2 regions of the Sphingomonas sp. CFBP 13733 genome follow, and region 2 is predicted to be linked to the other one. Evidence: predicted binding sites of a transcription regulator. Region 2 holds the regulator's gene; the other holds the start of a gene.
What was found. Region 2 encodes LexA, which represses DNA repair genes until DNA is damaged. Its sites were predicted from a motif close to GTTCCNCNCTTGTTCT; they were not measured.
Positions count from the first base shown of each region.

Region 1: the regulator LexA is predicted to act here: its motif matches at 2,054-2,069, upstream of IFT71_RS11230 (MmcB family DNA repair protein).

Region 1 covers NZ_JACYUP010000003.1:556,016-559,421, reverse strand. Annotated here, with positions in the region: gene IFT71_RS11250 (PTS sugar transporter subunit IIA) at 1-344, shown strand, start outside; gene IFT71_RS11245 (PaaI family thioesterase) at 334-813, shown strand; gene IFT71_RS11240 (DUF1491 family protein) at 824-1,150, shown strand; gene IFT71_RS11235 (cell wall hydrolase) at 1,340-1,963, shown strand; gene IFT71_RS11230 (MmcB family DNA repair protein) at 2,081-2,578, shown strand; gene IFT71_RS11225 (ankyrin repeat domain-containing protein) at 2,639-3,295, opposite strand; gene IFT71_RS11220 (SCO family protein) at 3,370-3,406, shown strand, end outside.
Region 2 covers NZ_JACYUP010000004.1:535,089-538,494, reverse strand. Annotated here, with positions in the region: gene IFT71_RS15030 (molybdopterin molybdotransferase MoeA) at 1-898, shown strand, start outside; gene lexA (transcriptional repressor LexA) at 967-1,695, shown strand; gene IFT71_RS15020 (ComEC/Rec2 family competence protein) at 1,856-3,406, opposite strand, start outside.

The DNA.
Region 1 (3,406 bases), on a different contig from region 2:
AAACTATCGCGGACCGTCTGATTGCCCGCGAAAAGCTGGGCTCGACGGGATTTGGCGGTGGTGTCGCGATCCCGCATGCCAAGCTCGACGGACTGACACAGGTCACGGCGGTGTTCGCGCGACTGGCGCAGCCGATCGATTTTCAGGCCGTCGACGATCTGCCCGTCGATCTCGTCTTCATGTTGCTGTCGCCGACCGACGCGGGTGCGGTTCACCTGAAGGCGCTTGCCCGGATATCGCGTCGGCTGCGCGACAAGCTGTTCCTCGACAAGCTGCGCGGTGCAGGCTCGACCGATGCGCTCTATGCGCTGTTCACCGCCGATGCGGTCCGTGATGCCGCCTGAACTGGCCTCCGCCGGCGCCGAGGCGCATTTTCGTGCGCTCGAATCGCTCTACGCCTGTGCGCCGATCAACCGCTTCTTCGAATCGACGCTCGAGATACCGGAGGCCGGTGTTGCGCGGATCCGGTTCACGATCGACGAACGTCATTATCATGCCGGCGGTGCCGCGCATGGGACGAGCTATTTCAAGATGCTCGACGATGCCGCCTTCTATGCCGCAAACAGCCTCGTCACCGATCGCTTTCTCCTGACGACCGCGTTCAACCTGTTGCTGACCCGCCCGTTAAAGGCGGGGCCGGTCATCGCCGAAGGCCGCTGGATCAGCGGGAAGCGCCGCGTGTTCGTCGCCGATGCCCGGCTGATCGACGCCGAGGGGGAGGAGGCGGCGCGGGGGACGGGTACGTTCATGCGCTCGCGGATCGCCTTGGCCGGGCTTCCCGGATACCGCGTCTCGCCGCGTCCGCTGCCGTGATGGTCCTGCGATGAGCGACCGCCTTCCCAGCGGCGTCCTCGTCAGCGCGCTGCTCCGACGGGTCAACGACGCGGGCGGTTTTGGCGCAGTGCTCGCCAAGGGGGACGCACAGGGCGGCGCGATCCTCGTGGTCGCAATAGACCGAGGTGCCCTGCCCCGCCTGCTCGAGCGCGGGATCGGCGCCGATGGGCGAACGGCGTTGATCGACTCGACTCCGACCGAAGATCTCGACGGCTATTGGCGTCGACGGCGGTCGAGCGATCCGGATCTCTGGGTGATCGAGGTGGATGTCGCAGCGGCGGAACGGTTCGCCGCTGAAACGATCCTGGCCGATTGACTCCAAAGTCCCCCCGATAGAGGGGATATTCAACATTGATTGGCGTTGTGCTGGGACGGGTGCGATCCGGATCAGTTACGCAGTCGGGGGGATGCCTGGACGATCGGCTCGTACGATTGGTTCCGTGGTCCAACCGCATCTGAATAAGTTTGAATGACGATTTTGCAGCGGGCCGCAACGATTGCGGTCATGACCTTCTCTCTCGCCGGCCTGTTCGGCAACAGCGCGCCCAGCCAGGCGACCGGCGTCGATCGCTCGACCGCCAGCCTTACCGCACTCGCAAATCTAAACGCCCTCTCCTCTCAGAATGTTCCGCAGACCGTTCCCGCCGTGACGCCCGTCACCGCCGTCGAGCCCGCTGCACAGACCGCCGTCCCGACGTCGGCCGAAATCGAAGACGAAGAATTCGAAACGCTCGCTCAGGCCGTTGCCGCGCAGGATAGCGCCGCCGCCGACGAAGCGCTCCAGTGCCTTGCCGGCGCCATCTATTTTGAATCCAAGGGCGAGCCCCTCACCGGCCAGCTCGCCGTCGCCGAAGTCATCATCAACCGCGCCAAGTCGGGTCGTTTTCCCGCCGACGTCTGCGACGTCGTCAAGCAGCGCGGCCAGTTCAGCTTTGTCCGCGGCGGCCAGATCCCCGCGATCAACAAGGGCACGTCGTACCGCATCGCCATCGCCGTCGCGAAGGTTGCACTGGCCGATGCGTGGAACAGCCCGGCCGAGAAGGCGCTGTATTTCAACACCGCCGATCGCCGCCCTGCCGGCCGCGTGATCAAGGTCGCTTCGATCGGCAACCACGTCTTCTATCGCTGATCGACAGCCGATCCGGACAGGATCTGGTTCATGATCAGCATCACACCTGCATCGCCAACGCTATAAACAATCCGTGAACGCGCTTGCGTCGTTCGCGGATTGTTCTATTTCTGGCGCATGCTCGACACCCCCCCGGACTCCTGCATCGACGAACCCGGATCGCCCTTATGTGCCGCCGATGTGGCACGCGGCGTGATCCGGATGTTGTTGCGCCACGACCTGACCGCGATGGCCGAGGTTCCCCTCGACGGGGGGCGTCGCGCCGATCTGATGGCGATCGATGCCCGCGGGCAGATCGTCGTCGTCGAGATCAAGGTGTCGCGCGCGGATCTGGTCGGGGATGGCAAATGGCCTGAGTATCTCGGGCATTGCGATCGCTATTTCTGGGCGGTGCCGGCCGGGTTCGACATGCGGCCGCTGCACGGGGCGGCGTTCCTGCCCGAACGTACCGGGATCATCGTCGCTGACCGCTATGACGCCGCGATCGTCCGTGAGGCGCATACGACCCCCCTGCCCGCGCATGTCCGCAAGCGCTGCACTTTAGCCTTTGCGAGACGCGCCGCACGCCGCCTGATCGCACAGGTCGATCCCGACGCCGCCGGTCTCGCCTTCTGATCCGGCTGGCGGCTGATCCTCCCGATACGCGGCAGGATCAGCCGCCCGGCGACGTGATCGTCAGAATTTCGGTCCCGAAACTGCCTTGCGGGTCTTCTTCGGCGCATCGGCCAGCAGCTTGGTCACCACGACGTTGCGGCCGTCCTGCTTGGCATAATCGCGGGCCGACATGCCGGCGATGATATCCGCCTGATCGGGATCGGCGTTTTCGTTGAGCAGCACGCGGATCATGGCGATGTCGCGGCGCTGAACGGCGCGGATCAACGGCGTTTCCCCTGCCGAATTGGCAAGATTCGGATTGGCGCCGGCTGCGGTCAGGATCGGGATCATGTCTGTCTGGCCGAGCGTCACCGCGAGGAGCAGCGGCGTGTTGCCCTTGCCGTCGCGCAGATTGGCGTCGGCGCCCTTTTGCAGCAGGAACCGCAGATAGGTCTCGTCGGCGCGTTTGATGACGATGTGCAGCGCGCCCTCGCCGGTCGAGACGTCGCGCGCATTGACGATGCTGCTGCCCGGACGTCCGAGCATTTCGAGAACCTCGTTGTTCTTCGACTCGCGCACCGCGTTCAGGAATTTATAGCCTTCCGACTGGTTCTGCGCGTGTGCGACATGCGGGGCGATCAGGGTGGCAACGGGAAGCGCGATCACGGCTCCCATCAACAGGGCGCCCATGGTCTTGGCGCCCGTCGTCAGGGCGGGGCACTGGCGGATATACGACATCGATAGATCCTCGGGACGCGGGTGATGTGCGACGCTTGCGCCGCACGGGCTAACAGATCAAGGCTGGCTGTATCATGACCAATCGACGCCCCGCCCTTCTCGCCGCCCTCG
Region 2 (3,406 bases):
GGCGATGCCGCCCGGCGCTGATACCGTCCTTGTTCAGGAAGAGGCCGCGCGCGACGGCGACCGGCTGATGCTCGACGGCGAAGGCCCCGCCTTTGAAGGCCGCAACACACGCCGCAAGGGGCTCGACTTCGCGATCGGCACGCGGCTGATCGCGGCCGGCGATCGGCTGACGCCCGCGCGCATCGCGGTCGCTGCGACCGGCGGGCACGGCGCGCTGTCGGTCGGCCGCCGGCTGCGCGTCGCGGTCGCCGCGACGGGCGACGAACTCGTCCCGCCCGGCTCGACGAACGATCCCGTCCCGCTGCCGGAATCGAACGGCATCATGCTCGCCGCGATGCTTGCCGATCTGCCCGTCGACATCGTCGATCTGGGGATATTGCCTGATAGGCTCGACACGCTGCGTGACGCCTTTGCCGGGGTCGATGCCGATCTACTGGTGACCACGGGGGGCGCGTCGGTCGGCGATCACGACCTCGTCCGCCCCGCGATCGAGGCGGCTGGCGGGGCAATCGACTTCTGGCGGATCGCGCTGCGCCCGGGCAAGCCGATGATGGCGGGCGCGCTCGGGCGGACGATGCTGCTCGGCCTACCTGGCAATCCCGTCTCCGCCTTCGTCACCGCCATCCTCTTCGTCCGCCCCGTCGTCGCGCACATGCTCGGCGCGCGCGATCCCCTGCCGCAGACGACGCACGCGCTGCTCGGCGAGGATCTTCCGCCCAACCAGTCGCGGACCGACTATATGCGCGCCGAACTGCGCGACGGCCGCGCCTATGCCTCGACCATCCAGGACAGCTCGATGCTGCTGACGCTCGCCCGCTCGTCCTGCCTGATCATCCGCGATGGCGACGCGCCGGCGGCGAGGGCGGGCGACTCGGCGGAAATCCTCGTCATCGCGTGACGTCACCGCTTGACGAAGCTGCAAGTGTTCCATAGAAGTTCCTCGTCTGTTCCGGACGGAGAACCGTTATGCTCACGCGCAAGCAGCACGAGCTTGTCTGCTTCATCAATGACCGCCTCGCCGAGACGGGCGTGTCGCCCTCGTTCGAGGAGATGAAGGACGCGCTCGACCTGAAATCGAAATCGGGCGTGCACCGTCTGATCAGCGCGCTTGAAGAGCGCAACTTCATCCGGCGCCTGCCCAACCGGGCGCGCGCGCTCGAAGTGCTGCGAATGCCCGAGCGTCCCGAGGCTGCAATCGCACAGACTGCGGCGAAGTCGGGGCCGAAGGCGGCTGCGGCATCGGCCGGCACCGTATCTGCGCCGGACACGGCCAGCGCCACGCCCGCGTCGCCCGCCCGCATCGCGGCGAACGACGTCGTCGAGATCCCGCTGCACGGCCGGATCGCCGCCGGCGTCCCGATCGAAGCCTTTGAAGGCAGTTCGATGCTGGCCGTTCCGGCCGCATTGCTCGGCACCGGCGAGCATTATGCGCTGGAGGTTTCGGGGGACTCGATGGTCGAAGCCGGCATCCTCGACGGCGATTATGCGCTGATCCGCCGTACCGAGATCGCCCGCGACGGCGAAATCGTGGTCGCGCTGATCGAGGACAGCGAAGCGACGCTGAAATATTTCCGCCGCGAAGGCGCAATGGTCCGGCTCGACCCGGCCAACCGCGCCTATGACCCGCAGCGTTATGCGCCCGCACAGGTCCGGGTTCAGGGCAAGCTGTCGGGTATCCTGCGCCGCTACGACTGACGAATGCCGGGTGGCGCTGGCGGTCATCACCGCCACGCAACCGGCAGTGGCGTTCGTGACCAACGGCCCCAGGCACCATCGTCCGCGTTTCGGAATTGCGGCCCTCCCAATCGGAGGCCCCACCTTCGCAGGATCATGACCCGACATACCCAGTCGCGACCTATCGCTCTGACCACCCCCGAGCCGGCACTCGAAACCGGACCGACGCCGCCCCCCCGGCCAGCCCATGCTGATCGCCCGCCGCCCCGAACCGTCGCATTGGCCGCGCCAGCGTCGGTGGATCGCGCCACGGGTGCCGGTCCCCCGGATTGAGCACCGTCACCATCCGCCCCGTGGTCAACGTCAACGCGATCCCCCCGGTCCGCGCGAGCATCGACCGGTCGAGCTTCAGCCATCGCGGCGTACAACCGCGCGGCAGCCCGCGCTCGCTGATGACGATGTCCGCGCGCCGGCAGGCGGCAACCATCTCCGCGATCGGCACCCGGTAAACGCTGCGCGTGGCCAGCACGCGCCAAGCCCGGCCGTGGGCGACGACATCGGTCAGGCACAGGTCGCGGCTGCACCGCGCGTCGGGCTGATCCGCGAGCAGCAGCGGCTCACCATCGACCCCGCCATTCTCCGCCAGTGTATCGCGGACATAATCCCCCGCCCGATCGCGAAGCAGCGCGAGCCCGGCGGCGGTCCGGACCGCGACATGGCGACCATCGCCCGTGACCAGTATATCGGGTGACGGCGTCGTCAGCGCCCAGATCGCGCCAATCGCCAAGGGCAGCATTCCGATCCGTCGCCACCGCGTCCGCCACAGCGCGATCCACACCCCGCCGCCGACCATCAGCGCAAACGCCCCATCGGGAACCGCCGGCAGCGCGCGGACCGCGCCCGGTGCATGCGCCACGCCGCGCGCGAGCCACAGCAGCGCGTCGAGCGCATGCTGGACCAGCCACCAGGCGGGCGCGCCAATCCCGATCGTGTCGAGCAGCAGCGCCAGCGCCTCGAACGGCATCACGACAAACGTGGTCAGCGGGATCGCGACGATATTGGCGACCGCGCCGTACAGCCCGGCCTTGTGGAAATGATAGACTGCGATCGGCATCAGCGCCGCCTCGACGACGAGCCCGGTCAGCAGCAGCGACGCGGCGCCGCGCAAGAGGCGCCTGCCGCGGCCCTCGTCATGCGGCGCGAACGTGGCACGGACGACGGGATGCTCGTGCAACGCGATGATCGCGGTGATTGCGGCGAACGACAATTGGAAGCTCGGCCCGGCGAGCGATTCGGGCAGCGCGAGCATCACCGCGATCGCCCCCGTCGCGACCAGCCGCAACGTCATCGCCTCGCGCCCCATCGCCAGCGCGACCAGCACCAGCAACGCCGCGACGCACGAGCGGATTGTCGGCACCTGGCTGCCCGTCAGCACGGTGTAGCCGATCGCCGCCGCCGCACCGGCAAGCGCGGCGATCAACGGCAGTCGCGTGTGGAGGGCGAGCCACGGGCTGAGCGCGAGCAGCCGCAGCACGATCAGCATCGTCGCCGCGACCGCGGCGGTGATGTGGAGGCCGCTCACCGACAGGAGATGCGCCAGCCCGGCGCGCCGCATCGCCTCCGCATCCGCGTCGCTGATCGCGCCGACGTCGCCGGTCGCCAGCGCTGCGGCGATCCCGCCCGCGCTCCCGTCGAGTTGCGCGACGATGTGCCGCGACAACGCCACCCGGAC